DNA from 2 places in the Streptomyces sp. NPDC025806 genome. Region 1 is predicted to be linked to the other one. Evidence: riboswitches for the same ligand, from Rfam matches in the RefSeq annotation. Region 1 holds a riboswitch; the other holds the start of a gene.
The links. Region 1 has a riboswitch for glycine ahead of gcvP (aminomethyl-transferring glycine dehydrogenase). Riboswitches for the same ligand answer to the same signal wherever they lie in the genome.
Positions count from the first base shown of each region.

Region 1 (15,244 bases):
CCCTGTGGGAGAGTAGGACGCCGCCGAACTCCTTTTGATAAAGCCTCTGGCCCTGAGCATTCTGCTCGGGGCCAGAGGCTTTTTTGCGTTTGGGGGTGACCCGACGGCGAGGCCGGCCAGGGCCAAGGGTAAGGTCAGGGGGCATCGTTGGCTCGTTTCCCACAGGAGGCCCCCGGGTGGAGGTCCAGGAGACCCGTGTCCAGACGGACCGGGTGCTCACCATCCCGAACATCCTCAGCATGGCGCGTCTCGTCGGCGTACCCGTCTTCCTGTGGCTGATCCTCAGGCCGGAGTTCGGAGGCCCCAAGAGCGACGGCTGGGCGCTGCTGGTGCTCGCGCTGAGCGGTGTCAGCGACTATCTCGACGGCAAGCTCGCGCGGCGCTGGAACCAGATCAGCAGTCTCGGCCGGCTCCTCGATCCCGCCGCGGACCGGCTCTACATTCTGTCCACTCTCGTCGGTCTGACCTGGCGCGAGATTCTTCCGCTGTGGTTGACCGCCGTACTTTTGGCACGTGAACTGGTTCTGCTGGTGATGGTGGGGATCCTCCGCCGCCACGGCTATCCGCCGCCGCAGGTGAACTTCCTGGGCAAGGCGGCCACGTTCAACCTCATGTACGCCTTCCCGTTGCTGCTTCTGAGCGACGGAAGTGGCTGGATCCATGAACTCGCTGCTATTTTCGGATGGGCGTTCGCCGGATGGGGTACAACGCTGTACTGGTGGGCAGGGATCCTCTACATGGTTCAGGTCCGCCGACTTGTCAGGGCGGACTCCATGGCCGATTGAGCTCGTCGTTGAGCGTTGGCTGAGGCCGGATGGCCCGCGCCACCAGATCCGCGGGCCATTTACAGCGGGCGAAGTCGGCTAGACCGTCGTCTCTTCAAGGAGGACGCTTCCGACATGAAGGCCGTCGTGATGGCCGGAGGCGAAGGCACACGCCTCCGCCCGATGACCTCGAGCATGCCCAAGCCGCTCCTGCCTGTGGCGAACAGGCCGATCATGGAGCATGTGCTCCGGCTGCTCAAACGGCATGGGCTCACCGAAACCGTCGTCACCGTGCAGTTCCTGGCCTCGCTGGTCAGGAACTATTTCGGGGACGGCGAAGACCTCGGGATGGAGCTCACCTATGCCAACGAGGAGAAGCCGCTCGGTACTGCCGGCAGTGTGAAGAATGCCGAGGAAGCGCTGAAGGACGACGCTTTCGTCGTGATCTCCGGCGATGCTCTGACCGACTTCGACCTCACCGAGCTCATCGCATTCCACAAGGAAAAAGGTGCGCTCGTCACCGTCTGCCTGACCCGCGTGCCCAATCCGCTGGAATTCGGCATCACCATTGTCGACGAAGAGGGCAAGGTCGAGCGCTTTCTCGAGAAGCCGACCTGGGGCCAGGTCTTCTCGGACACCGTGAACACGGGCATCTATGTCATGGAGCCCGAAGTCTTCGACTACGTCCAGGCCGACGCTCCCGTGGACTGGTCCGGCGATGTCTTCCCGCAGCTGATGAAGGAAGGCAAGCCCATCTACGGCTATGTCGCAGAGGGCTACTGGGAGGACGTCGGTACCCACGAGAGCTATGTGAAGGCCCAGGCCGACGTGCTCGAGGGCAAGGTCGACGTCGAGCTCGACGGATTCGAGATCTCGCCGGGCGTCTGGGTCGCCGAAGGCGCCGAGGTCCATCCGGACGCCGTACTGCGCGGTCCGCTGTTCATCGGTGACTACGCCAAGGTCGAGGCCGGCGTCGAAATCCGCGAGCACACCGTCGTCGGATCGAACGTCGTCGTGAAGAGCGGCGCCTTCCTGCACAAGGCCGTCCTCCACGACAACGTCTACATCGGCGAGCAGAGCAATCTGCGCGGCTGCGTCGTCGGCAAGAACACCGACATCATGCGGGCCGCCCGCATCGAGGACGGTGCCGTCATCGGCGACGAGTGCCTGGTCGGCGAGGAATCGATCGTCCAGGGCAACGTACGTGTCTACCCGTTCAAGACGATCGAGGCCGGCGCCTTCGTCAACACCTCGGTCATCTGGGAGTCCCGCGGCCAGGCCCATCTGTTCGGGGCCCGGGGCGTCTCCGGGATCCTGAACGTGGAGATCACCCCCGAGCTCGCCGTCAGGCTCGCGGGGGCGTACGCCACGACCCTGAAGAAGGGCTCCACCGTCACGACCGCACGCGATCACTCACGTGGTGCCCGCGCGCTCAAGAGAGCCGTGATCTCGGCGCTGCAGACCAGTGCCATCGACGTACGGGACCTGGAGAACGTGCCGCTGCCGGTGGCGCGTCAGCAGACGGCGCGGGGGAGCGCCGGCGGCATCATGATCCGTACGACCCCTGGCGTCCCGGACTCCGTCGACATCATGTTCTTCGACGAGCGGGGCGCCGATCTGTCCCAGGCCAGTCAGCGCAAGCTCGACCGGGTGTACGCGCGGCAGGAGTACCGGCGGGCGTTCCCTGGGGAGATCGGGGACCTGCACTTCCCGTCCAGCGTGTTCGACTCGTACACCGGGTCGCTGCTGCGGAACCTCGACACCACGGGGATCGCGGACGCGGGGCTCAAGGTCGTCGTCGACGCGTCCAACGGCAGTGCGGGGCTCGTGCTGCCCAGTCTTCTCGGGCGGCTCGGTGTCGACTCGCTGACCATCAACCCGGGGCTCGACGAGTCCCGGCCCACCGAATCGGCGGACACCCGGCGCTCCGGGCTCGTGCGGCTCGGGGAGATCGTGGCGTCGGCGCGGGCCGCCTTCGGGGTGCGGTTCGACCCCGTGGGCGAGCGGCTGTCGCTCGTCGACGAGAAGGGACGGATCGTCGAGGACGACCGGGCCCTGCTCGTGATGCTGGATCTGGTGGCCGCCGAGCGGCGCAGCGGGCGGGTCGCGCTCCCGGTGACGACCACCCGGATCGCCGAGCAGGTCGCGGCGTACCACGGCACCCAGGTCGAGTGGACGACGACGTCGCCCGACGATCTGACCCGGGTCGGCCGGGAGGACGGCACGATCTTCGGTGGTGACGGGCGCGGCGGGTTCATCGTGCCCGAGTTCAGCAGTGTCTTCGACGGGGCCGCGGCGTTCGTGCGGCTCATCGGGCTGGTGGCCCGTACGCAGCTCACGCTGAGCCAGATCGACGCCCGGATCCCGCGGGCGCATGTGCTGAAGCGGGACCTGGCGACGCCGTGGGCGGTGAAGGGGCTCGTCATGCGCCGGGTCGTGGAGGCGGCCGGCGACCGGTCCGTGGACACGACGGACGGGGTGCGGGTCGTCGAGGCCGACGGGCGCTGGGTCATGGTGCTGCCCGACCGGGCCGAGGCCGTCACCCATCTGTGGGCCGAAGGGCCCGACGACGCCTCCGCCCAGCAGTTGCTCGACGAGTGGTCGGCGATCGTCGACAGCGCCGGGGGCTGACCCCCGTAGGACCGTCGCCGGGCGCCCCGTGCAGGGTGCCCGGCGGCGGTCGGTGGGGCCATTCGGAGGTAGTGGCCGCGACGTGCGACGATGTGCGGCATGCCGCAGCCGCCCCCCGTTCGGCGCACACCTCAGCGCCCCGCACGCCCCGACGCGTCCATGTCGCTGCTGAACAACGTGATGGACCACAGCCTGGACGACGGGTACGCGGAAGCCGCGGCCCGGAAGCGGGCCGAGGGACAGAGCGGCATGCCGAAGACGCTGCGGGCCAAGCTGGGGCTCGCGGCCGGGCTCGTCCTCGCCGCGCTGGTCGTGACGGTCGGGGCCGCGCAGGCGCGGGTGGCCGCGCCGGTCGTGGCCAAGGAGCGCGAGGAGCTCATCGACCGGATCAACCGGGAGACCGAGTCCGCCGACACTCTCGAGGGCCAGGTCGACTCGCTGCGTACGCACGTGGGCGACATGCAGCGCGAGGCCCTGAAGAAGCACGGCGGTGACAAGGGCGAGCTGATGGGCGTCCTGTCCGGCGCCCTCGCCGTGCACGGGCCCGGGGTCAGGCTCGTCGTCGACGACGCCAAGTCCGCGCAGACGGACGGCGGGAGCGGGCCGCGGGAGAGCGCCGGGTTCGCCGACACGGGCCGGGTGCGCGACCGGGACCTGCAGCGCGTGATCAACGGCCTGTGGCAGTCCGGTGCCGAGGCCGTCAGCATCAACGGGCAGCGCCTGACCGCGCTGTCCGCGATCAGGGCCGCGGGTGACGCGATACTGGTCGACAACAAGCCGCTGGTACCGCCGTACACGGTGCTCGCGGTGGGGGACGGGCAGCGGCTGAGCACGCGGTTCCAGGACAGCCCCGACGGGTTGTACCTGCATGCCCTGAAGGAGAACTTCGGGATCAGGACCAGCATTTCGGCGCAGGACGACCTCAGGCTCCCCGCCGCCCCCAGCGTGATCGTTCGTACAGCACAGCCGAGAGCAGAGCAGAAGGGCACATCGTGATCGCCGTACTGGGCCTCGTCGTGGGAGTCGTGGTCGGGCTGTTCGTCCGGCCCGAGGTTCCGGCGGTCGTCGAGCCTTACCTTCCCATCGCCGTGGTGGCCGCGCTCGACGCGGTGTTCGGTGGACTGCGCGCCATGCTGGACGGGATCTTCGACGACAAGGTGTTCGTCGTCTCGTTCCTGTCGAACGTCGTGGTTGCCGCGCTGATCGTCTTCCTCGGCGACAAGCTGGGCGTCGGCGCGCAGCTGTCGACCGGCGTCGTGGTCGTGCTCGGCATCCGCATCTTCTCCAACGCTGCCGCGATCCGGCGGCACGTCTTCCGGGCGTGAGGCCGATGAGCGACGCAGCAGACAACGACAACGACGGCGCCGGCGGCGAGGCGGAGGAGCGGGCGAACGCGAACCGGCTGCGCAAGGAGCTGCCGGCCGAGGTCGAGCCGACCGAGGGCGCGCATCAGCCGGAGGCCGAGGGGCCCGCGCCGCTGACCGGGCGCCGGAGGCTGGCGAAGAGCCTGTGGCCGCCGCGCGTGTCGCGCGCCCAACTGACGGTCGCGGTGCTGCTGTTCGTGCTGGGCCTCGGTCTGGCCATCCAGGTGCGGTCGAACAGCGACAACAGCGCCCTGCGCGGAGCACGCCAGGAAGATCTTGTGCGCATCCTCGATGAACTCGACGACCGGACTCAGCGTCTGGAGGATGAGAAGCAAGGTCTCGAGGACCAGCGGGCCGAGTTGGAGAACAGCTCGGACCAGGCCGAGGAGGCCCGCAAGCAGACCGTCGAGAAGGAACGTCAACTCGGCATTCTGGCGGGCACCGTGGCCGCGCAGGGCCCCGGGATCACCATGACCGTCACGGACACGAAGGGGGCCGTCGAGGCCGACATGCTGCTCGACGCGATCCAGGAGCTGCGGGCGGCGGGCGCCGAGGCGATCCAGGTCAACGACGTCCGCGTCGTGGCCAACACGTACCTGACGGACGGAACCGGAGGGAAGGGCGTGAGCGTGGACGGGCACAAGATCGCCCAGCCGTACGTTTTCAAGGTCATCGGCAAACCGCAGGACCTGGAACCGGCGCTCAACATCCCCGGAGGTGTCGTGCAGACGTTGGAGAAGGAGCAGGCCACAGTGGCTGTGAGCCGTTCGGAGAAGATCGTCGTGGACGCCTTGCGGCCGGCGCAGCGGCCTGACTACGCTCGGTCGTCCTCGCAGTGAGGCGGAGGTGCATGGTGGACGCCGTGCGAGGGCATGAGGTTGCGGGGGGTCGGCGCATCCCGGGAGGGATGCGTGGTGGAAACTGTTTTACGGATACGGACGTTGTGAGGATGTCCGTGTCGGAGCTGTACGCCGATGTGCGCAGTCAGGGTTCGTCCTGCCCCACGGGCGGGTCTGTTTCGGTCAAGGGGAATCGCCCGTGAAGTTGTTTGCGAAGTTGTTCGGCAAGAGCGCACGTGAGGACGCACGTCACCGTGCGCCGCGCCAAGGTGACGTGCCGGAGACGCAGGTGGGCGAGCGCCCCCTGTTCCGGGACGAGGTCGGCGGAGACAATTCGGGCGGACAGGGCGCGTCGTCTGTTGACCCTGCCGGTTCCGGCCGCATAGGTTTCGGGGAACCGTCAACCTCAGGTACGGGTGGAGGGTTCGGTTCCGCCCCGTACGCGTCCCCAACCCCCGCGGGGCAGCCGCGGCAGGAGGATCCGTCCATGTCGGCCCTGGTGTGTACGAGGTGCGGGAACAGGAACGGCGAGAACAGCCGGTTCTGCTCCAACTGCGGTGCGCCGCTGCGGGGCGGTGCGATGCCGGAAGGCCCGTCCGAGACGACGTCCACGATCTCCATCTCGGGGCTCGAGTCGTACGACCCGGAGGCCACCGGCCAGACGCAGCTGCCGGCCCTGTCGCCCGAGGCGCAGGCCGCGGTCGACGCGCTGCCGATGGGCTCGGCGCTCCTGGTGGTGCGGCGCGGTCCGAACTCGGGCAGCCGCTTCCTCCTGGACGGCGAGCTGACCACGGCGGGCCGTCACCCGCAGAGCGACATCTTCCTCGACGACGTGACTGTGTCGCGTCGCCACGTGGAGTTCCGTCGCCAGCAGGACGGCACGTTCAGCGTCGCCGACGTGGGCAGCCTGAACGGGACGTACGTGAACCGTGAGCGCATCGACTCCGTGACGCTGCACAACGGCGACGAGGTGCAGATCGGCAAGTACCGGCTGGTCTTCTACGCGAGCCAGCGAGGTATCTGACCCGTCAGCGAACCTTCAGGAAGGTCCATGCTTCACACACCGAGGGGCGGTGCCGCGGGCGGCACCGCCACCGTGGACAGCCGGCTGATGAGCATCGGCACCGTCCTGAACACGCTGCGCGAGGAATTTCCCGAGGTCACGATCTCCAAGATCAGGTTCCTGGAGTCCGAGGGCCTCATCGAGCCGCAGCGGACGCCGTCGGGCTATCGCAAGTTCAGCCCGGACGACGTCGAGCGGCTCGCCCACGTGCTGCGGATGCAGCGGGACCACTACCTGCCGCTGAAGGTCATCAAGGAGCAGCTCGACGGCCTGGAGCGGGGCGAGGCGCTGCCGGTTCCGGCGCCCGGCCGGCCCGGCGACCCGGCGGACGCCGGTGAGGACGGGCCGACCGCGGCCCGTATCGGCCGCCAGGAGCTGCTCGCGGCCGCCGGGATCGACGCGGCCGAGCTCGAGGAGTGGGAGTCCTACGGGCTCATCGCGCAGCTGCCCGACGGCGGATACGACGCCGGAGCCGTGGTGGTCGCGGAGCTCGTCGGCGAGCTGGGCCGTTTCGGCATCGAACCCCGGCATCTGCGGGTGATGCGGGCGGCAGCGGACCGCGAGGCCGGACTGGTCGACTCGGTCGTCGCCCCGCTGAAGGTGCACCGCAATCCGCAGACCCGGGCGCTGGCGCAGGCCCGCGCCAAGGAGCTCGCGGGGCTGACGGTGAAGCTCCACGCCGCACTCGTCCAGACTGCTCTGGGAGTGCGTCTGCCCTGATCGCAGGGGCGGTCCTCGGCCGTGCGCCCGGCATGCGGCGGATGCCCGACTACCCAAACCTGCCGGGCACGTCCTAGGGTTGCTGTGTGAACGAGCTCGACGTCGTAGGTGTCCGGGTCGAAATGCCCTCCAACCAACCGATCGTGCTCCTGCGTGAAGTGGGAGGCGACCGTTACCTCCCCATCTGGATCGGACCGGGGGAGGCGACGGCGATCGCCTTCGCCCAGCAGGGCATGGCTCCACCGCGTCCGCTGACGCACGACCTGTTCAAGGACGTGCTGGAGGCGGTCGGTCAGGAGCTCACGGAAGTGCGCATCACGGATCTGCGGGAGGGCGTCTTCTACGCGGAGCTGGTCTTCGCCAGCGGAGTCGAGGTCAGCGCCCGTCCTTCCGACGCCATAGCCCTCGCCCTGCGCACCGGGACGCCGATCTTCGGCAGCGACGGGGTCCTGGACGACGCGGGGATCGCGATCCCGGACGAGCAGGAGGACGAGGTGGAGAAGTTCCGCGAGTTCCTCGACCAGATCTCGCCCGAGGACTTCGGGACCAACAGCCAGTAGACGGCCGGGCGCGGGACGCGTCGCGGCGGGCGCCTCGGCACATTCGGCTAGCCTTTCCCCGCGGTGGGTCACGGGAAACCACTCTTAGGGTGATTATCACTCGGCGTGGCGAGTGTGGCGTTCGTTGACGCACCCCCTGTGACTGCCTACCGTCGACACGGCAGGTCAATGAGGAGGTCGGCGTGAGAAGCAGCGGCGACGGTACGGCGACGGGCGGTCCGTACCTGTTTCACGGCAGCGCGGCCGATCACACTCCGCAGCGCCCGCAGGCGGTTTCTGCGGTGGCGGGGGCGAGCGGCGACGAGAGCGCCGAACAGGTCGGATACCGGGGACCGACCGCGTGTGCGGCGGCCGGCATCACGTACCGCCAATTGGACTACTGGGCCAGGACCGGTCTCGTCGAGCCCAGTGTGCGGCCCGCGTACGGATCGGGCACCCAGCGGCTCTACAGCTTCCGGGACGTGGTCGTCCTCAAGGTCGTCAAGCGATTCCTGGACACCGGTGTCTCGTTGCAGAACATCCGGACCGCCGTGCAGCACCTGCGCGAGCAGGGCTTCCGCGACCTCGAGCGCATGACGCTCATGAGCGACGGCGCGACGGTGTACGAGTGCACCTCGCCGGCCGAGGTGCACGATCTGCTCCAGGGCGGTCAGGGCATCTTCGGGATCGCCGTCGGTGTCGTGTGGCGGGACGTCGAGAGCGCCCTGTCGCAGCTGCACGGGGAGCGGGTGGACACCGGCGAGACCCTGCTCGGGAACAATCCCTCCGACGAGCTCGCGAGGCGGCGCAACCGGGCGGTGTGAGCCGCACGGGCCCGTTGTCAGTGGCGTAGGGCAGCATCGGAGCTGTGAGAACCGCGCCGACGATCCTGCATCTCGACATGGACGCCTTCTACGCCTCGGCGGAGCAGGCGGCCAAGCCGAGCCTGCGTGGGAAGGCGGTCGTCGTGGGCGGCGTCGGGCCGCGCGGCGTCGTCGCGACGGCGTCCTACGAGGCACGCAGGTTCGGTGTCCATTCGGCGATGCCGACCGGGCAGGCGCGGCGGCTCGCGCCGAACGCGGCCTTCCTGGTGCCGCGCTTCCATCTGTACCGGGAGATCAGCGAGCAGGTGATGGCCCTCCTGCGCGCTCTGTCTCCCCTGGTGGAGCCCCTGAGCCTCGACGAGGCGTTCGTCGATCTGGAGGCCGGTGAGGTGGCCTGGGACGCCGCCTCCGCGGAGGCAGTGGGGCTGCGGCTGCGCGCGGACATCAGACGCGTGACCGGGCTGACCGGCTCGGTGGGTCTCGCGGCGTCGAAGATGCTCGCCAAGATCGCGTCGGAGGAGGCGAAGCCGAACGGGCTCGTGCTGATCCCGCCGGGTACCGAGCGCGATCTGCTCGGCCCGCGCTCGGTCCGCATCCTGCCCGGCGTCGGCCCGGCGACCGGCGACCATCTGCGACGGGCCGGCATCCTCACCGTGGCGGAGATCGCCGAGGCGGGGGAGGACGAGCTGGTGCGGCTCCTCGGCAAGTCGCACGGGGCGCATCTGTACGCGATGGCGCTGGCCCACGACGACCGGCCCGTCGTCGCTGAACGCGACTCCAAGTCGGTGTCGGTCGAGGACACCTACGACGTCGACATCCACGACCGGGTGCGGGTGCGGATGGAGGTGCGGCGGCTCGCGGAGCGGTGTGTGGAGCGGCTGCGGGGGGCCGGGCGGTCGGGACGGACCGTGGTCCTGAAGGTGCGGCGCTACGACTTCTCGACGCTGACCCGGTCGGAGACGCTGCGCGGGCCGACGGACGATCCGGCCGTGGTGCGGGAGGCCGCGGCCCGGCTCCTGGAGGCCGTGGACACGACCGGGGGCGTACGGCTGCTCGGGGTCGGGGTGAGCGGGCTCGCGGACTACACGCAGGAGGATCTCTTCGCGCAGGCCGAGCATGCCGCGGAAGAGGCGGAGGGCGTGGGGGCCGCTGAAGGTGCCGGGGCGGGCGAGAGTACGGGGCTTGCGGTCGGCTCGGAGGCCGCCGCCGGCTCCGGGGACATCGGCTCCGGCTCCCTGGGCGCCGTGGGTGCGGGCGCCCACGCGGTCGGGGGCGAAGCGGAGGGCCCGGTCGAGCCGGCGCCCCGGCGATGGTTGCCGGGGCACGACGTGCGGCATGCGGAGTTCGGGCCCGGGTGGGTGCAGGGGAGCGGGCTCGGGCGGGTCACCGTGCGGTTCGAGACGCCGTACTCGAGGGTGCCGGGGCGGGTGCGGACGTTCCTCGTCGACGATCCGGAGCTGGAGGTGGGGGAGCCGCTGCCGCTCGTCGAGCCGTTGAAGGAGGAGTCGGCGAAGCCGGGGTAGGCGGCGCCCGTACGTCCCGGGCCTCTAGGCGGGGTCCTCGTCCGGGCCCGCGAGGCGGCCGAAGTCCACGTCCGGGGGCTGCGGGGCCATGATGTCGAGGCCGTAGTGGTGGTAGAGCTGCAGTTCCTGTTCGGGGGAGAGGTGGCGGCCCACGCCGAAGTCGGGGGCGTCCTTGATCAGGGAGCGTTCGAAGGGGACGCGCAGCGTGCCCTCCACCAGCTCGCTGGGCTCCAGGGGGACGAAGGCGTCGCGGCTGAAGAGCCCCGTCCGTATCGCCGCCCATTCCGGAACGCCGGTCGCGTCGTCGAGGTAGACCTCGTCGATGGTGCCGATCTTGGTTCCGCGGCGGTCGAACGCCTTGCGGCCGATCAGGTTGCGCGGATCGACATCGGTCTGCACGGTCCCTCCAGCTGGTCGCAACTCGTTGTTATCCCCTACGAAAGAGCAGTTTGGTGATGACGGCCACTCGAGGGATCCGGCCAGGTCCGCGCTGGTAGGCTGGCAAGCGGCTGCTGACCCCGCGCGGGAGAGTCCTCCGACCCCGTCGGAGGCGCCGAAGGAGCAAATCCTCCCCGGAATCTCTCAGGCTCACGTACCGCACGGGTGAGGTCACTCTGGAAAGCAGGGCGGGGTGCACGGTGTCCGCTCTCACCGACGGTGAAAGCCGGCATGTCCGCGATCGCGAGATCTTCCGGACCGGCCGGTGAAGCTCTCAGGTCGAGATGACAGAGGGGGAGGCCGACCGGGTACCCGCGCCGTGGTGCCCCTCGCAGGTCGCATCGACCAGGAGGCCTCCGCAATGACCGCCAACCGTATCCCGCTCTCCCAGCTGGAGCAGGGGATCCCCTTCGAGCAGCGCCACATCGGCCCCGATGACGCCGCCCAGGCCAAGATGCTGGCGCAGGTCGGCTACGGCTCGCTCGACGAGCTGACGGCCGCCGCGGTGCCGGACGTCATCAAGAGCGCCGAGGCGCTGGACCTGCCGGGCGCCCGCACCGAGGCCGAGGTGCTCGACGAGCTCCGCTCCCTCGCGGACCGCAACCAGGTCCTCGGCTCGATGATCGGCCTCGGCTACTACGGCACCTTCACCCCGCCGGTCATCCTGCGCAACGTGATGGAGAACCCGTCCTGGTACACGGCCTACACGCCGTACCAGCCGGAGATCTCGCAGGGCCGCCTCGAGGCCCTCCTCAACTTCCAGACCATGGTCGCCGAGCTGACCGGTCTGCCCACCTCCGGCGCCTCGCTGCTCGACGAGGGCACCGCGGCCGCCGAGGCCATGGCCCTGTCGCGGCGCATCGGCAAGGTCAAGAACGGCGTGTTCCTCGTCGACGCCGACACGCTGCCGCAGACCGTCGCCGTGATCGAGACCCGCGCCGAGCCGACCGGCGTCGAGGTCGTCGTCGCCGACCTGAGCGACGGCATCCCCGCCGAGATCGCCGAGCGCGGTGTCGTCGGCGTGCTCCTGCAGTACCCGGGCGCCTCCGGTGCCGTGCGCGACATCAAGCCGGTCATCGACCAGGCGCACGAGATCGGCGCGATCGTCACCGTCGCCGCCGACCTGCTCGCCCTGACCCTGCTGACCTCGCCCGGCGAGCTCGGCGCGGACATCGCCGTCGGCACCACCCAGCGCTTCGGCGTCCCGATGGGCTTCGGCGGCCCGCACGCCGGCTACATGGCCGTCCAGGACAAGCACGCCCGCTCCCTGCCGGGCCGCCTCGTGGGCGTCTCCGTCGACGCCGACGGCAACAAGGCGTACCGCCTGGCCCTGCAGACCCGCGAGCAGCACATCCGCCGCGAGAAGGCCACCAGCAACATCTGTACCGCCCAGGTGCTGCTCGCCGTCATGGCCGGCATGTACGCCGTCTACCACGGCCCCCAGGGCCTGAGGACGATCGCGCGGCGCACGCACCGCTACGCGACCCTGCTCGCCGCCGGTCTCACCGCGGGCGGCGTCGAGCTCGTGCACGGCGCGTACTTCGACACCCTGACCGCGCGTGTCCCCGGCAAGGCCGACGCCATCGTGACCGCCGCCCGCGAGGCCGGGGTCAACCTGCACCTGGTCGACGCCGACCACGTCTCCCTCGCCTGCGACGAGACGACGACGCGCGCGCAGCTGGGCGTCGTGTGGGCCGCCTTCGGCGTGGACGCCGACATCGAGGCGCTGGACGCCGCGACGGCGGACACCCTGCCTGCCGGCCTGCTGCGCTCGGACGACTACCTGGCCCACCCGGTCTTCCACCAGTACCGCTCCGAGACCGCGATGCTGCGCTACCTGCGCAAGCTGTCCGACCGCGACTACGCGCTGGACCGCGGCATGATCCCGCTGGGCTCCTGCACGATGAAGCTCAACGCGACGACGGAGATGGAGCCGGTCACCTGGCCCGAGTTCGGGCAGCTGCACCCCTTCGTCCCCGCCGAGCAGGCGCAGGGCTACCTCACCCTCATCCGTGAGCTGGAGGAGCGCCTCGCCGAGGTCACCGGCTACGACAAGGTCTCCCTGCAGCCGAACGCCGGCTCCCAGGGTGAGCTCGCGGGTCTCCTCGCGGTCCGCGGCTACCACCGGGCCAACGGCGACGAGCAGCGCACGGTCTGCCTCATCCCGTCCTCCGCGCACGGCACGAACGCCGCCTCCGCGGTCATGGCCGGCATGAAGGTCGTCGTCGTCAAGACCGCCGACGACGGTGAGGTCGACGTCGAGGACCTGCGCGCCAAGATCGCGCAGCACGCCGACGAGCTGGCCGTGCTCATGATCACGTACCCGTCGACGCACGGCGTGTTCGAGGAGCACGTCGCCGACATCTGCGCGGCCGTGCACGACGCCGGCGGCCAGGTGTACGTCGACGGTGCGAACCTGAACGCGCTGGTGGGTCTCGCCAAGCCGGGTCACTTCGGCGGCGACGTCTCGCACCTCAACCTGCACAAGACGTTCTGCATCCCGCACGGCGGCGGCGGTCCGGGCGTCGGCCCGGTCGGTGTGCGCGCGCACCTCGCCCCGTACCTGCCCAACCACCCGCTCCAGCCGGCCGCCGGTCCCGAGACGGGCGTCGGTCCGATCTCGGCCGCTCCGTGGGGCTCCGCGGGCATCCTGCCGATCTCGTGGGCGTACGTGCGGCTCATGGGCGGCGAGGGGCTCAAGCGCGCGACGCAGGTCGCCGTGCTCTCCGCGAACTACATCGCCAAGCGGCTCGAGCCGCATTTCCCGGTGCTCTACACCGGGCCGGGCGGGCTCGTCGCGCACGAGTGCATCATCGACCTGCGCCCGCTGAGCAAGTCGACCGGTGTCAGCGTCGACGACATCTCCAAGCGGCTCATCGACTACGGGTTCCACGCGCCGACCATGTCGTTCCCGGTGGCGGGCACCCTGATGATCGAGCCGACCGAGAGCGAGGACCTCGGCGAGCTGGACCGGTTCTGCGACGCGATGATCGCCATCCGCGGGGAGATCGAGAAGGTCGCCGCCGGTGAGTGGCCGGCCGACGACAACCCGCTGCGGAACGCTCCGCACACCGCCGGGATGCTCGGTGGGGAGTGGGCGCACGCGTACAGCCGGGAAGAGGGTGTCTTCCCGGCCGGGGTCGAGGCTTCGGACAAGTACTGGCCGCCGGTCCGGCGGATCGACCAGGCCTTCGGTGACCGGAACCTGGTGTGCTCCTGCCCGCCTCTGGACGCCTACGAGGCGTAGTGGCGGAGAGGTGCTGCGCGGCCGGCCGCTTCGTGGTGGCCGGTCGCGCGGTGCCTCGCGCCCCTTTCGGGGCTAGGCCGCCTTCACCACCGGGCTCAGTGGGCGGTGGGGGGCGATGATGGTGCCGTTGGGCAGCAGTTCGCCGGTGTCCTCGAAGAGGAGGACCCCGTTGCACAGGAGGCTCCAGCCCTGCTCAGGGTGGTGGGCCACAGGGTGTGCGGCTTCCCTGTCGGCGGAGTCTGCTGACGGGCACGGTGGCTGGTGCTGGCACATGGAAGGGATCTTTCGCTGCGAAGTGATCTCGATGACGGTGGCGCTGTCCGTGCTGCTGGTGCTGCGGCTCGAAGGCTTGTTCATGGCCGCCCCCCGTTTTCAGTCGGTCCGGAACCCAGTGTTGCCCTGCGGGCGTCGATCCGCAGGTATTTCGTAGCAGCGGTCCTCACTGGAAGAGGACGCATCACCCGTGCGGGCGGTTCAGGCCGACAGCACTGTCACTTCGGATGGTTCGGGGTGGCCTGACCGGGCTAGTCCGCTCAGGCCACCCGGGCGGGCAGCCGGGTTCAGGCGACGATCGCCGCCGGGGTCAGCCGATGCGTGAGCACCGGGAGCAGCTCGGCGACGCGGTGCGGCCGGTGGGCGGCGATGCCCGGCGGGGCGGGCGCCAGCGGCACCAGGATGTCGTCCGCCGCCGGATGCCCCGTAGCGGGATCGGCGGCCGGGTCGCCGTGCAGCCACAGGGTGAGCATGTAGAGCTCCGGCACCGACAGCAGGCGGGCCTGGTGGCGCGGGGCGAGGGCCTCGGCCTGCCGCAGGGCGATCTCGGTGGCCGTGACGTACGGGCCCTCGAAGAAGTGCGAGAACGCCCAGCCGTCCGCGGTGAGCCGGGTGTCGGCGGCGGCCACCGCGCGCTCGCCGCACCGGATCAGGAAACGCCAGCCGGTGAGCCGGGTGCGCGAGGGCCCGGTCGCCTCCGTGACGTGGTCCAGGACGTGGACCGGCAGCGGGAGTTCGGGGCGTACGGGACCCTGGGCGGCGCGCAGGGACGGGGTGCGGGCCTCGCGGACGGCGGTGGGGGAACCGAGGGCCGCGAGGACGGTGCGCAGGGCCGGCGCGGGAGCCGGGGAGACGTGCAGGGGCATGATGGGTCGCCTCTCATTCGACAGGCACGTGCTTCGAGGGCGGTGCAGGACGAGCGGACGGCGCTGTCAGCTGCGCGGTGCACAAGGGGTGGGCGGGGCAGAGCGGGCGGGGGCCGGTGCCGCAGGCGCCGCGTCTCTGTCTCGTCCGCGGAG
Region 1 is NZ_JBVHMU010000011.1:293,488-308,731, reverse strand. It holds gene ACZ4E1_RS26005 (CDP-alcohol phosphatidyltransferase family protein) at 177-785, shown strand; gene ACZ4E1_RS26000 (sugar phosphate nucleotidyltransferase) at 900-3,395, shown strand; gene ACZ4E1_RS25995 (DUF881 domain-containing protein) at 3,486-4,391, shown strand; gene ACZ4E1_RS25990 (small basic family protein) at 4,388-4,720, shown strand; gene ACZ4E1_RS25985 (DUF881 domain-containing protein) at 4,726-5,598, shown strand; gene ACZ4E1_RS25980 (FHA domain-containing protein) at 5,681-6,622, shown strand; gene ftsR (transcriptional regulator FtsR) at 6,650-7,381, shown strand; gene ACZ4E1_RS25970 (bifunctional nuclease family protein) at 7,468-7,941, shown strand; gene ACZ4E1_RS25965 (MerR family transcriptional regulator) at 8,124-8,744, shown strand; gene ACZ4E1_RS25960 (DNA polymerase IV) at 8,789-10,267, shown strand; gene ACZ4E1_RS25955 (PRC-barrel domain-containing protein) at 10,292-10,666, opposite strand; glycine riboswitch at 10,781-10,875, shown strand; gene gcvP (aminomethyl-transferring glycine dehydrogenase) at 11,067-13,952, shown strand; gene ACZ4E1_RS25945 (DUF5999 family protein) at 14,025-14,225, opposite strand; gene ACZ4E1_RS25940 (hypothetical protein) at 14,513-15,091, opposite strand.

Region 2 (15,244 bases), on a different contig from region 1:
CTGCCGCGACGTGCGCACCGCCGCCGCCGACCTCGCCGCGGGCAACGGCGTCCCGACCCGCATCGTGCGCGGCGTCGACGCCGCCCTGGAGGCCGCCGTCGTCACCGACCCGGAGCGCGACGCCGCCCTCGAAGAGGCCCTCTCCGAGCTGCGCGCCGTCAAGGACGCCTGGGAGATCGGCGAGATGCGGGCCGTCGTCGACGCCACCGTCCGCGGCTTCACCGACGTCGTCTCCGAGCTGTCCCGCGCGATCGCGACCTCCGAGCGCTGGATCGAGGGCACGTTCTTCCGCCGCGCCCGCCTGGAGGGCAACGCCCTCGGCTACGGCACCATCGCCGCCGCCGGCGACCACGCCACGATCATGCACTGGACCGACAACGACGGCCCCGTCCGCCCCGGCGAGCTGCTGCTGCTCGACGCCGGCGTGGAGGGCCGCACCCTCTACACCGCCGACGTCACCCGCACCCTCCCGATCAGCGGCACGTTCAGCGCGATCCAGCGCACGGTCTACGACGCCGTGTACGCGGCGCAGGAAGCGGGCTTCGCGGCCGTCAAGCCGGGCGCCGCGTACCGCGACTTCCACGAGGCGGCCCAGCGGTACCTCGCCGAGCGGCTCGTCGACTGGGGCTTCATCGAGGGCCCCGCCGACCGCGCCTACGAGCTCGGACTCCAGCGCCGCTTCACGATGGCCGGCACCGGTCACATGCTCGGCCTGGACGTCCACGACTGCGCCCAGGCCCGCACCGAGGCGTACGTCGACGGCGTCCTCGAACCCGGCATGGTCCTGACCGTCGAACCGGGCCTCTACTTCCAGCCCGACGACCTGACCGTCCCCGAGCAGTGGCGCGGCATCGGCGTCCGCATCGAGGACGACCTCCTCGTCACCGCCGACGGCCACGAGAACCTGTCGGCCGACCTGCCGCGCTCGGCGGACGAGGTCGAGGAGTGGATGGCCCGCTTCGCGGGCTGACCCGGCATCTGGACATGAAGAAGGGCCCTGACCAGCATGAATACGCTGGTCAGGGCCCTTCTCGTGACCTACCGCGTCAGCATTCGATGATGTTGACGGCGAGGCCGCCGCGGGCGGTCTCCTTGTACTTGACGCTCATGTCGGCGCCGGTCTCCTTCATGGTCTTGATGACCTTGTCGAGGGAGACCTTGTGGCTGCCGTCGCCGCGCATGGCCATCTTCGCGGCGGTCACGGCCTTGACGGCGGCCATGCCGTTGCGCTCGATGCAGGGGATCTGGACGAGGCCGCCGACCGGGTCGCAGGTCAGGCCGAGGTTGTGCTCCATGCCGATCTCGGCCGCGTTCTCGACCTGCTCGGGGCTGCCGCCGAGGACCTCGGCGAGGGCACCGGCGGCCATGGAGCAGGCCGAGCCGACCTCGCCCTGGCAGCCGACCTCGGCGCCGGAGATCGAGGCGTTCTCCTTGAACAGCATGCCGATCGCGCCCGCGGCGAGCAGGAAGCGGACGACGCCTTCCTCGTCGGCGCCGGGCACGAAGTTCATGTAGTAGTGCAGGACCGCGGGGATGATGCCGGCCGCGCCGTTGGTGGGCGCGGTGACGACACGGCCACCGGCCGCGTTCTCCTCGTTCACGGCCATCGCGTAGAGAGTGATCCACTCCATGGCGTGGGCGAGGGGCTCGCCCTCGGCGCGCAGCTTGCGGGCGGACCCGGCGGCGCGGCGGCGGACCTTCAGGCCGCCCGGGAGGATGCCCTCGTGCGCCATGCCGCGCGAGACACAGGCCTGCATGACCCGCCAGATGTCCAGCAGCCCGGCGCGGATCTCGTCCTCGGTGCGCCAGGCCTTCTCGTTCTCCAGCATCAGGGCCGGGATCGACAGGCCCGTCTCCTGGGTCAGGCGCAGGAGCTCGTCGCCGGTGCGGAAGGGGTACTTCAGCGCGGTGTCGTCCGGCACGATCGGGTTCGCGCCCTCGACCGCGTCTTCGTCGATGACGAAGCCGCCACCCACCGAGTAGTACGTCTTGGACAGCAGCTCGGTGCCGTCGGCGTCGTGGGCCCACAGGGTCATGCCGTTGGCGTGGTACGGGAGGGCCTTGCGGCGGTGCAGGATCAGGTCGTCGTCGAAGGAGAACGCGATCTCGTGGGCGCCGAGGAGGTTGAGCCGCCCCGACTCCTTGATCGTCTCGACGCGTTCGTCGGCGTGCTCGACGTCGACGGTGCGGGGGGACTCGCCCTCCAGGCCGAGCAGGACGGCCTTGGGGGTGCCGTGGCCGTGGCCGGTCGCGCCCAGGGACCCGTACAGCTCGGCGCGTACGGAAGCGGTGTGGGCCAGCAGGCCCTCGTTCTTCAGGCGCCGGGCGAACATACGGGCGGCACGCATCGGGCCGACCGTGTGGGAGCTGGACGGGCCGATACCGACCGAGAACAGGTCGAAGACCGAGATGGCCACGGTGGGACTCCAATGGTGGGTGGTAGACGCCGTTGTCTGCCGGGGTGGTGCAGAGAAAGCGTGCGCAGGGGGACAGCGGTCGGGGCACCGAGCACGCTGGTGTCTGTCTTCCAGTGTCCAGTGTGCGCGGTGCCCCGAACGGACGTACCTACAGAAGGGTACGAAATTCCGGCGCGATCTTTACAGGCCGGGGTACAGCGGGTGCTTGTCGGCGAGCGCGGTGACGCGGGCCTTGAGCGCGGTGGCGTCGTAGGACGGCTTGAGGGCCTCGGCGATGACGTCGGCGACCTCGCGGAAGTCGTCGGCGTCGAAACCGCGGGTGGCCAGCGCCGGCGTACCGATGCGCAGACCCGAGGTGACCATCGGGGGGCGCGGGTCGTTCGGGACGGCGTTCCGGTTGACCGTGATGCCGACCTCGTGGAGGCGGTCCTCGGCCTGCTGCCCGTCCAGGTCACTGTCGCGCAGGTCGACGAGGACGAGGTGGACGTCGGTGCCGCCGGAGAGCACGTTCACGCCGTGCTTGCGGGCGTCCTCGGAGGTCAGACGCTCGGCGAGGATGCGGGCACCCTCGATCGTGCGCTGCTGGCGCTCCTTGAAGTCCTCGCTCGCCGCGACCTTGAAGGAGACCGCCTTCGCCGCGATCACGTGCTCCAGGGGACCGCCCTGGAAGCCCGGGAAGACGGACGAGTTGAGCTTCTTCGCGAAGTCCTTCTTGGCGAGGATGATGCCGCCGCGGGGGCCGCCGAGCGTCTTGTGCGTCGTGGACGTGACGACATCCGCGTACGGGACCGGGTTGGGGTGCAGCCCGGCGGCGACGAGGCCGGCGAAGTGGGCCATGTCGACCCACAGGAACGCCTCGACCTCGTCGGCGATGCGGCGGAACTCGGCGAAGTCCAGCTGACGCGGGTACGCCGACCAGCCGGCGATGATCACCTTCGGGCGGTGCTCCTTGGCCAGGCGCTCGACCTCGGCCATGTCGACCAGACCGGAGTCGTCGACGTGGTAGGCGACCACGTCGAACTGCTTGCCGGAGAAGTTCAGGCGCATGCCGTGGGTGAGGTGACCGCCGTGCGCCAGGTCCAGACCCAGGATCGTGTCGCCCGGCTTGGCCAGCGCGAACAGGGCCGCCTGGTTCGCCGAGGCGCCCGAGTGGGGCTGCACGTTGGCGTACTCGGCGCCGAACAGGTCCTTGACCCGGTCGATCGCGATCTGCTCGGTGACGTCCACGTGCTCGCAGCCGCCGTAGTAGCGGCGGCCCGGGTAGCCCTCGGCGTACTTGTTGGTGAGGACCGAGCCCTGGGCCTCCATGACGGCGACCGGAGCGAAGTTCTCCGACGCGATCATCTCCAGGGTCGACTGCTGACGCTTCAGCTCGGCGTCGACAGCGGCGGCGACATCCGGGTCGAGCTCGTGCAGGGACTGGTTCAGTACGGACATCAGGGGTCAGCTCCCGGAGAACTCGGTGTACTCGTCGGCGGTGAGCAGGTCGGACGGCTCCTCGGAGACGCGGACCTTGAACAGCCAGCCGCCCTCGAAGGGGGCCGAGTTCACCAGGGCCGGGTCGTCGACGACGTCCTGGTTGGCCGCGACGACCTCACCGGTGACGGGGGAGTACAGGTCGGAGACCGACTTGGTGGACTCCAGCTCGCCGCAGCTCTCGCCCGCGGTGACGGCGTCGCCGACCTCGGGGAGCTGGGCGAACACGATGTCACCGAGCGCGTTGGCCGCGTGCTCCGTGATACCGACCGTGGCGACGCCGTCCTCGACGGCCGACAGCCACTCGTGCTCCTTGCTGTAACGCAGCTGCTGGGGGTTGCTCATGGTGCGAATTCTCCTGTACGCGGGACGGTGCTGGTGACAGAGGGGGAGCGCGAGTATTACTTCTGGCGCTTGTAGAACGGCAGGGCCACGACCTCGTACGGCTCGTGCGTGCCGCGGATGTCGACGCCGACACCGGCCGTGCCGGGCTCGGCGTGCGCCGCGTCGACGTAGGCGATGGCGATCGGCTTGCCCAGCGTCGGGGACGGGGCGCCGGAGGTGACCTCGCCGACGACCTGGCCGTCGGCGACCACGGACATGCCGGCGCGCGGCACCCGGCGGCCCTCGGCGATCAGGCCGACGAGCTTGCGCGGCGGGTTCGCCTCGGCCTTCGCCGCGGCCTCCTTCAGCGCGTCGTGGCCGATGAAGTCGTCGCCGTGCGAGGTCTTCTCGAACTTCACGACGCGGCCCAGACCGGCGTCGAACGGCGTCAGCTCGGTGGTCAGCTCGTGCCCGTACAGCGGCATGCCCGCCTCCAGGCGCAGCGTGTCGCGGCAGGACAGACCGCACGGGACCAGGCCGTACGCGGCGCCCGCCTCGGTCAGCGCCTGCCACAGCTTCTCGGCGTCGGCCGGGGCGACGAAAAGCTCGAAGCCGTCCTCGCCGGTGTAGCCGGTGCGCGCGATGAGGGCCTCGACGCCGGCGACCGTGCCCGGCAGACCCGCGTAGTACTTGAGCCCGTCCAGGTCGGCGTCCGTGACGGACTTCACGATGGCGGGGGAGTTCGGGCCCTGCACCGCGATCAGCGCGTACGCGTCACGGTCGTCGCGGACCTCGGCGTCGAAGCCGGCGGCGCGCTCGACGAGGGCGTCCAGAACGATCTGGGCGTTGCCCGCGTTCGCGACCACCATGTACTCGGTCTCGCCCAGGCGGTAGACGATCAGGTCGTCGAGGATGCCGCCGTCCTCGCGGCAGATCATCGTGTAGCGGGCGCGGCCGACACCGACCGAGCCGATGTTGCCGACGAGCGCGCGGTTGAGCAGGTCGACGGCCTCGGGGCCCGTGACCGTGATCTCGCCCATGTGGGAGAGGTCGAACAGGCCGGCCGCGGTGCGCACCGCGTTGTGCTCGTCACGCTCGCTGGCGTACCGCAGCGGCATGTCCCAGCCGGCGAAGTCGGTCATGGTGGCGCCCAGCGAACGGTGCAGGGCGTCGAGGGCGGTGGTACGGGTCATGGCGGGTGCTCCCGGGCGTGACGGCGATGGCAGAGAGATCTCCGAAGGAGGTCCTCCCCATCTGTCATCGGAACCTGAGAGGTTCGCCCCGAGGGGCTTGCACCTTGGGTGGGACCGCCGTACGTGAGAAGGCGGCCCGCTTTTCAGATCTGCCTCGCCCGCGCGGTACGGGGCCTGAGAGATTCAAGGGAGGAACTTGCTCCTTCGGCGTCCGGGGCGACCCGGAACTCTCCCGCGCGGATTCAAGCGGCCGGTATGCAGTTTGCGCGCACATCATTGCATGCCCGCCGAACGGGGAAACCCCTTGTAGGGCATTACCGTCTCTTTACACTTGGCGGGCAAGGGTGCGTGACCGGAACGGGGAGGACGATCACGGTGCACAAGGCAGTCGCGGCGGCGTACGCGACGACAGGGGCCGCGGCGGCGCAGCGGGTACGGATCCCGCGGCAGCGCTCGGTGCGGGATCTGCGGGGCCGGGAGGGCCGGACCCCGCGCCGGATCGCGTTCGCGGCCGGGGATCTCGTCGTGCTCTCGGGGCTGCCCGGCAGCGGCAAGTCCACGCTGATGCGGCGGGCCGTCACCGTGGTCGGCATCGACTCCCAGGACACCCGTGAGCGCTGGGCCGCCCGGGTGCCGCGCTGGGTGCCGTACGCGCTGTACCGGCCGCTGGTGCGGGTCGCGCACTACGCGGGGCTGCGGCGGGCGATGCGGTCCGGGGCCAGCGTCGTCGTGCACGACTGCGGGACGCAGGCGTGGGTGCGCGGGTGGGTGACGCGGACGGCCCGGCGGCGCGGGGTCTCCGTCCATCTGCTGCTGCTCGACGTGCCGGAGGACCTGGCGCTCGCCGGTCAGCGGGACCGGGGGCGCGGGGTGTCCCGCTACGCCTTCGCCCGGCACCGGCGGGCCGTCGGTTCGCTGGTGGCCGATGTGGAGCGCGGGGTCCTCCCGGCGGGGGTCGAGTCGGCGGTCCTCCTGGATCGGGCCGCGACGGATGTGCTGGGCGGGATCGCGTTCCGGGGCTGAGCTTCGCCTCGCCGGCGGGTGCGGGTCCCGTCGTGGCCGGCCGCGCCCCTTGGGTGGGTGCCACGGGCGGTCGCTGCTTGACCGCGGCTCCGGTGGGGGCTGGTCGCGCAGTTCCCCGCGCCCCTGAAATGCATGGCGCTTCGCGCCGCATTTCCCCGATGGGGCGCCGCCCCGATGGAGATCGCGCACGAAGTGCGCATCTCCAGGGGCGCGGGGCTGTGCCCGATCAGCGACTCCGTCGCGGGGCGCGACCGGCTGGCCCCTGGGGCGCACGAAGTGTGCCTTCCAAGGGCGCGGGGAACTGCGCGACCAGCCCCCACCGGGCCGCGGACGACCTGAGTGACCCGCCGCCCACCCACGGGATATCGTCGGCGCGGCGGCACGAGGCACAGGCAGAGATAAGGCGCAGCGATGGAGCACCCCGGGATCCCGGACCAGCACGAACCCGGTCGAGAACACCCCGCAGGGACCGGCTGGCCGGCGAACGAGCTGGAGGAAGCGCTCGCCGCGGCGGTGGGACAGCCCGGCGAGGTGACGGGCCCGCGCATCGTCGAGGTCCTGGGCCGCAGCCACATATGGATCCCGCTCCCCAAGGGCGGCACCGCGGCGAGCCGCGACCTCGACCTGCCCACCCTGGAGATCCAGGGCCAGGCCTTCGTCCCCGTCTTCACCTCCGAGCAGCAGTTCACGCAGGTCACGGGCGGCCGCATGGACTGCACCGTGGCCCCGGCCGCCGAGTTCGCCCGCGGCCTGCCGCCCCAGGCGGGCATCGTCCTGAACCCGGACGGCGCGGTCGGCCTGCCGCTGCCCCCGCCCGCCGTCGCCGAACTGGCCCGCAGCGGCCGCACCCCGCTGGACGGCCCGTCGACCGGTGGCCGCGTCGTGCTGTCCGAGCCGGACTGGCAGGACGACCCGGTCGACTTCCTGACCGCGGTCCGCGAGGAGTTCGAGACCACCGGCACCGTGCTCAGCGCCCGCCGCTGCCTGGCCGTCGTCGAGGACGCCACCCCCTCCCTGTTCGTCGGCGTCGAGCTGAGCCAGTGGGAGGGCGCCGCCCGGGACCTCCCGCTGGACGCGCTCGGCCGTGCGCTGGGCCGCGCCCCGCTGGCCTGGCCGGTCAATCTGGTCTTCCTCGACGTGACCCAGGACCCGGTCGCCGACTGGATGCGGACGCACGTACGCCCGTTCTATGTGCGGGAAGGATGACGCCGTCCGTCAAGTCGGTGTCAGGAACGCCGCTTAAGCTGGTTTCATGACCTGACCGGACGGCGTGCCGCCCTCCGGTCGAAGCGGTACACGGACGTTCACGAAGGGGCGGTTACGGGTGAGTGCGTCGGGCACGGCCGCGGCCGGACAGGTCGAGCACATGCTGCGCCAGGTGACCCCGGGGCGCTACGACGCGTACGAGGCGCTCCTCCAGGCACTCGCCGACCCGGCGTCCGGCCAGGTGTGGATGCTGCTCTGGCACGGCCAGGCCGGTTCCCCCGACGCCCAGTACGGGAACATGGAGATCGACGGCGTCTCGTACGCCCCCTGTGTCACCTCGGCCCAGGAGCTCTCCGCCTCCGGCTGGTCGCGGGCCTACGAGGTGGTCGGCGGCGTCGACGCGGCCCGCACCCTGTACCCCGACCACTACGGCCTGTGGCTGAACCCGCACGCGCCCGGCGGCGGCGTCGGCATCCCCTGGCTCGACCTGCGGCGCATCGCGGGCGGCCTGGACCGGCAGCCCGCGGGACCGCTGCGCCTGTCCGACCCGGCGATCGAGATCCCGCAGTTCTACGCGGTCCTCGCGCAGAACGCGCACCGGACGACCGCGATCCGCTCCCTGCGCCGCGCCTGGGTCCAGCCCGCGCTGGGCGCCCCGTACCTCGCCATCGGCCTCGACGTCTACGACACGTCCCCGGCCTCGGTGGACGCGGTGCGCGCGATGATGCAGCAGTCGATCACGGCGGTGCCCGACGGCCTGCCCGTCTCCACGGTCGCGATGTCCGACGAGTACGACCCGGTCGCGCTGTGGCTGCGGGCGAACGCCCGGCCGTTCTACGACCGCGAGGCCCACGCCGCGCCGGCGGCTCCCGCCGGCGGTGGCGGTTACGGCTACCCGCCGCCGTACGGCGCCTCCTACTGATCGATCCCCCTTCGATCCTCCTTCGGTCACCCCCCGATCAGCCCCCGATCACCCTCCCGATCACGAGGAGCGGCGATTTCATGATCTGGGCCCAATGTCCCTCTGGCGCCACTTCCGCCACAACTGCCCCGCGTCCGCACCCCGTTCACTGCTGTTCGGATAACGGAACCCCCTAGGCAGCATCACGGTTAGGCATCCTTTCGCCGACAGGTCTGGCAACAGATCACGCACAGGTTGAACACTCCCTCTCCTAGGGGCTTCGCCTCTTTGTACGACGGACTGATCACGCCGCTACAGCGGCAAGTGCGGGCCGGCTACCGCCGGTTGAGAGGGGTCCTTGCCTGATGACGGCACCACTGCATGAGCCGACCGCCGAGGCGGCCCCCAGCGCGGCCGAAGAGGCGGCGGCAGCGAGTACCGGTACCAAGAAGGTCCAGGGACGTTCGCTGGGCCGGATCGCCTGGGAGCGCCTCAAGCGGGACAAGCTGGCCCTCACCGGCGGTGTCGTCGTGCTGGTCCTCATCCTGGTCGCGGTGTTCGCGCCGCTGATCGCGCACCTCGTGGGCCAGGACCCGGACGCGTACCACGAGGACCTGATCGACCCGCTGTTCGGCACCCCCAAGGGTTCGCTCGGTGGTCTGAGCGGCGAGCACCTGCTGGGCGTCGAGCCGGTCAACGGCCGCGACATCTTCGCCCGCATCATCTTCGGTGCCCGCGTCTCGCTCCTGGTCGGCTTCCTGTCCGCCCTGGTCGCGGTCGTCCTCGGCACGGTTCTCGGCATCCTGGCCGGCTTCTTCGGCGGCTGGGTCGACTCGCTGATCAGCCGGGTCATGGACGGTCTGCTGGCCTTCCCGCAGCTGCTCTTCACGATCGCCCTGGTCGCGGTCATGCCCAACCACCTGCTGGGACTGACCGGTTCGAGCGTCCGGGTCTTCGTGATGATCCTCGTCATCGGCTTCTTCGGATGGCCGTACATCGGACGGGTGGTCCGCGGTCAGACCCTCTCGATGAGGGAGCGCGAGTACGTCGAGGCGGCCCGCTCGCTGGGCGCCGGACGGCTCTACATCCTCTTCAAGGAACTGATGCCCAACCTGGTCGCGCCGATCATCGTCTACACCACGATGATGATCCCGACGAACATCCTGACCGAGGCGGCGCTGAGCTTCCTGGGTGTCGGCGTCAAGCCGCCCACCTCCTCGTGGGGGCAGATGCTCTCGAGCGCGGTCGAGTACTACGAGTCGGACCCGATGTACATGATCGTCCCCGGTGTGTCGATCTTCATCACGGTTCTGGCCTTCAACCTCTTCGGCGACGGCGTGCGGGACGCGCTGGACCCGAAGGCGTCCCGCTGAACTGCCGTACCTCAAACGTCCCGTGGCTGGTACACGGGTCTCTCTCATCAACTCCGGAGGATGCTCGATCGTGACTACCCAACGCACCTCAGGGCGGCGCAAGCAGGCTGTAGCCGCTGCCGCCGCGGTCGCGGCGCTGCTGACCACGGCGGCGTGCGGCGGCGGCTCCGACGACGGCAACGGCGGCTCGAAGAACGGCGCCGCCGGCTTCGACGCGGCCAACAACAAGGTCGCCCAGGCCTCTGCCGTCAAGAAGGGCGGCACGCTGAAGTTCGGCAGCGCCCAGGACGCCGACTCGTGGGACACCACGCGTGGCTACTACGGCTTCATGTGGAACTTCTCCCGCTACTACAGCCGTCAGCTCGTCACCAACAAGACGGAGCCGGGCAAGGCGGGCGCCGAGGTCACCCCCGACCTCGCCACCGGTCTCGCCAAGGTCTCCGACGACGGCAAGACCTACGAGTACACCCTGCGTGACGGCCTGACCTGGGAGGACGGCAAGCCGATCACGTCCCAGGACATCAAGTACGGCATCGAGCGCGTCTGGGCGCAGGACGTCCTGTCCGGCGGCCCGGTGTACCTGAAGGACGTCCTCGACCCCAAGGGCGAGTACAAGGGTCCGTACAAGGACAAGACCAAGGACAAGCTCGGCCTCAAGGCGATCGAGACGCCGGACGAGAAGACCATCGTCTTCAAGCTCCCGTCCGCCAACTCGGACTTCGAGGAGATGCTCGCGCTGACCTCGGCGTCCCCGGTCCGCCAGGACAAGGACACCAAGGCCAAGTACGGTCTGCACCCGTTCTCCTCGGGCCCGTACAAGTTCCAGTCGTACAGCCCGGGCAAGAACCTGACCCTGGTGCGCAACGACAAGTGGAAGCAGTCCTCGGACCCGATCCGCAAGGCGTACCCGGACAAGATCACGATCCAGTTCTTCTCGGACGCCAACCAGCTCGACCAGCGTCTGCTCAACGGTGACCTGGACCTGGACGCCAACCAGACCGGCATGTCGCCGCAGGGCCGCACCACCGCCCTGAAGCAGCACAAGGGCAACCTGGACAACCCGGTCTCCGGCTACATCCGCTACGCGGCCTTCCCGCAGAGCGTCAAGCCGTTCGACAACATCCACTGCCGCAAGGCCGTCATCATCGGCGCCGACCACGAGTCGCTGCAGACCGCCCGTGGCGGCCCGCTCGCGGGTGGCGACATCGGCACCAACATGCTGCCGCCGTCCGTCGCCGGCGCCGAGGGTCAGAAGTACGACCCGTACAACGCGGCCGGTGCGGACAAGAAGGGCAACGTCGCCAAGGCCAAGGAAGAGCTCAAGGCCTGCGGCAAGCCGAACGGCTTCTCCACCACGATCGCGGTGCGCAACAACAAGCCCGTCGAGGTGGCCACCGCCCAGTCCCTGCAGGCGTCGCTGAAGAAGATCGGTGTCAAGACCGAGATCGACCAGTACGACGGCTCGCAGAGCAGCAGCGTCATCGGCTCGACTTCGAACGTGAAGAAGAAGGGCTACGGCATCATCATCATGGGCTGGGGCCCGGACTTCCCGACCGTCCAGGGCTACGGTCTGCCCCTGTGGGACAGCAAGTACATCCTGCCGAGCGGTAACAACAACTACGCGCTCATCAAGGACAAGTCGATCGACGGCCTCTTCGACAAGTACGTGAAGACGCTCGACGACGCCGAGAAGGCCAAGATCTCCACGGAGATCAACCACAAGGTGATGGAGGGCGGCTACTACCTGCCCTTCGTCTTCGAGAAGTTCATCAACTTCCGCTCTTCTCGCCTGGCGAACGTCTACACGACCGACGGCTACAGCGGTACGTACGACTTCGTCAACCTCGGCCTGAAGTCCGGCAACTGATACCGGCACACCCGCCGAACGGCACGAAAGGCAGGTGAAGGCCGGCGCGGCGGCATCGCGGGCCACTGGACACAATCCGGTGGCCCGCGGTCCGCGGCGGGCCGAGAGCTGTGCTCGCTTATCTCATCAGGCGGTTGTTCGCCGCCGCAGTGATGCTTGTGGTCATCGTCATGGTGGTCTTCTGCATCTTCTTCCTCGTCCCCAAGTGGGCGGGCGCTGACATCGCACTGAACTTCGTGGGCAAGCAGGCCGACCCGGCCGCCATCGAGGGAGTGCGGCAGAAGCTCGGTCTCGGCGACCCGATCTACTCCCAGGTCTGGGAGTTCTTCAAGGGCATCTTCGTCGGCCGCACCTACTCCGGCGGCGGTGACGTCACCCAGTGCGCCGCCCCCTGCTTCGGCTACTCCTTCCGTACCGAGCAGGCCGTCTGGCCGGTCCTCACCGACCGCTTCCCGGTCACCCTGGGCCTGGCGCTCGGCGCGGCCGTCCTGTGGCTGATCTTCGGTCTGGCGGCGGGTGTCCTGTCGGCTCTCAAGCGCGGCAGCCTCTGGGACCGCGGCGCGATGGTCATCGCCCTCGCCGGCGTCTCCCTCCCGATCTACTTCACCGGTCTGCTCAGCCTCGCGATCTTCGCGTTCGGGCTGGACTGGATCGACGCCCAGTACGTCCCCTTCACCGACAGCGTCGGCGGCTACCTGGGCGGCATGATCCTGCCCTGGATCACGCTCGCCTTCCTGTACGCGGCGATGTACGCCCGGATCACCCGCGCCACCATGCTGGAGATCCTCGGCGAGGACTACATCCGCACCGCCCGCGCGAAGGGTCTCAAGGAGCAGGTCGTCATCGGCAAGCACGCCATGCGCTCCACGATGACGCCCATCCTCACCATGCTCGGCATGGACCTCGGCGCCCTGATCGGCGGCGCGATCCTCACCGAGTCGACGTTCAACCTGCCCGGCCTCGGCCGCGCCGTCCTCGACGCCATCCGCACGCAGGACCTGCCCATCATCCTGGGTGTCACCCTGATCACCTCCATGGCGGTACTCCTCGCCAACCTCGTGGTGGACGTCCTGTACGCCGTGATCGACCCCCGAGTGAGGCTCGCATGACCGGAATCAGCAAGAGCGGCGCCGCCGTGAGCGAGCCGGTGAACACCGGCTCGCCGGCGCCCACCTCGTTCCTGGAAGTGCGCGACCTCAAGGTGCACTTCCCGACCGACGACGGCATCGTCAAGTCGGTGGACGGGCTCTCCTTCAAGCTGGAGAAGGGCCGCACCCTCGGCATCGTCGGCGAGTCCGGCTCCGGCAAGTCGGTCACCTCGCTCGGCATCATGGGCCTGCACACGGCCGGCCAGTACGGCAAGCGCAAGGCGCAGATATCCGGCGAGATCTGGCTGGACGGCACCGAGCTGCTGACCGCCGACCCCGACCACGTGCGCAAGCTGCGCGGCCGGGACATGGCGATGATCTTCCAGGACCCGCTGTCCGCACTGCACCCGTACTACACGATCGGGCAGCAGATCGTGGAGGCGTACCGGATCCACCACGACGTCGACAAGAAGACCGCCAAGCGGCGCGCGGTCGAGATGCTCGACCGGGTGGGCATCCCGCAGCCGGACAAGCGGGTCGACAACTACCCGCACGAGTTCTCCGGCGGTATGCGCCAGCGCGCCATGATCGCGATGTCGCTGGTCAACAACCCCGAGCTGCTCATCGCGGACGAGCCCACCACGGCGCTCGACGTGACGGTCCAGGCACAGATCCTCGACCTGATCCGCGACCTGCAGAAGGAGTTCGGCTCCGCGGTCATCGTCATCACCCACGACCTGGGCGTCGTCGCCGAACTCGCCGACGACATCCTCGTGATGTACGGCGGACGCTGCGTCGAGCGCGGTCCCGCGCTGAAGGTCTTCGAGGAGCCGCGGCACCCCTACACCTGGGGTCTGCTCGGCTCGATGCCGCGGCTCGACCGCGACCAGCAGGAGCGCCTGATCCCGGTCAAGGGCTCGCCGCCCTCGCTGATCAACGTCCCGTCCGGCTGCGCCTTCAACCCGCGCTGCCCGTACGCCGACATCCCGAAGGACAACGTCACCCGTACGGTCCGTCCCGAGCTGACCGAGGTCGGCTCCCAGCACTGGGCCGCCTGCCACATGAGCCAGGAGCAGCGGGAGCGTATCTGGACCGAAGAGATTGCGCCGAAGCTGTGACCGAGAACTCCAAGGACGCGGCAGTGAGCATTCCTGCGCAGAGTGATGGCGCCACCACGGTCTTGAACAAGGACGCCGCCCCCGGCGAGGTCCTGCTCAAGGTGACCGGGCTGCAGAAGCACTTCCCGATCCGCAAGGGTCTGCTGCAGCGCCAGGCGGGCGCCGTGCACGCCGTCGACGGCATCGACTTCGAGGTCCGCTCCGGCGAGACGCTGGGCGTCGTGGGCGAGTCCGGCTGCGGCAAGTCGACGATGGGCCGGCTGATCACGCGGCTGCTCGAACCGACCGGCGGCAAGGTCGAGTTCGAGGGTCACGACATCACGCACCTCGGCGTGGGCGGCATGCGTCCGCTCCGCCGTGACGTGCAGATGGTCTTCCAGGACCCGTACTCGTCGCTGAACCCGCGCCACACGATCGGCACGATCGTCGGCGCCCCCTTCAAGCTGCAGGGCGTCAAGCCCGAGGGCGGCATCAAGAAGGAGGTCCAGCGGCTCCTGGAGGTCGTCGGCCTCAACCCCGAGCACTACAACCGCTACCCGCACGAGTTCTCCGGCGGTCAGCGCCAGCGCATCGGCATCGCCCGCGCGCTCGCCCTGAACCCGAAGCTCGTCGTCGCGGACGAGCCCGTCTCCGCCCTGGACGTCTCCATCCAGGCCCAGGTCGTCAACCTCCTCGACGACCTGCAGCAGGAGCTCGGCCTCACGTACGTGATCATCGCGCACGACCTCTCGGTCATCCGGCACGTCTCGGACCGGATCGCGGTGATGTACCTCGGCAAGATCGTCGAGCTCGCCGACCGCGACGACCTGTACAACTCGCCGATGCACCCGTACACCAAGGCGCTGCTGTCCGCCGTGCCGGTGCCCGACCCGAAGCGGCGCGGCGCCAAGAGCGAGCGGATCCTGCTGCGTGGCGACGTGCCCTCGCCGATCTCCCCGCCCAGCGGCTGCCGTTTCCACACGCGCTGCTGGAAGGCGACGGAGATCTGCGCGGTCAAGGAGCCCCCGCTGCTCCAGCTCGCCACCGGGCACCAGGTGGCCTGCCACCACCCGGAGAACGCCGAGGACCAGGCGCCCGAGGACACCAAGCTGCTCTCGGTCGCCAAGGAAGCGATCGACGTGGTGACGGTCCCGGCCCCGGCCGAGCCGGAGCCGGAGGCGCCTTCGGCTCCGGAGACGCCCGACGAGACGGAGCCTGAGGTCACGGAGAAGGCGGCCGAGCCCGAGCCCGAGCCCGAGCCCGAGCCCGAGCCCGAGCC
Region 2 is NZ_JBVHMU010000007.1:368,373-383,616, reverse strand. It holds gene ACZ4E1_RS19335 (aminopeptidase P family protein) at 1-970, shown strand, start outside; gene ACZ4E1_RS19330 (L-serine ammonia-lyase) at 1,047-2,417, opposite strand; gene glyA (serine hydroxymethyltransferase) at 2,598-3,854, opposite strand; gene gcvH (glycine cleavage system protein GcvH) at 3,861-4,238, opposite strand; gene gcvT (glycine cleavage system aminomethyltransferase GcvT) at 4,295-5,410, opposite strand; glycine riboswitch at 5,462-5,563, opposite strand; glycine riboswitch at 5,564-5,655, opposite strand; gene ACZ4E1_RS19310 (AAA family ATPase) at 5,780-6,433, shown strand; gene ACZ4E1_RS19305 (enhanced serine sensitivity protein SseB) at 6,845-7,639, shown strand; gene ACZ4E1_RS19300 (enhanced serine sensitivity protein SseB C-terminal domain-containing protein) at 7,758-8,561, shown strand; gene ACZ4E1_RS19295 (ABC transporter permease) at 8,906-9,913, shown strand; gene ACZ4E1_RS19290 (ABC transporter substrate-binding protein) at 9,984-11,780, shown strand; gene ACZ4E1_RS19285 (ABC transporter permease) at 11,891-12,889, shown strand; gene ACZ4E1_RS19280 (ABC transporter ATP-binding protein) at 12,886-13,986, shown strand; gene ACZ4E1_RS19275 (ABC transporter ATP-binding protein) at 14,010-15,244, shown strand, end outside.
Region 2: linked by a shared signal. The riboswitch ahead of gcvT (glycine cleavage system aminomethyltransferase GcvT) and the one ahead of gcvP (aminomethyl-transferring glycine dehydrogenase) in region 1 are both predicted to bind glycine.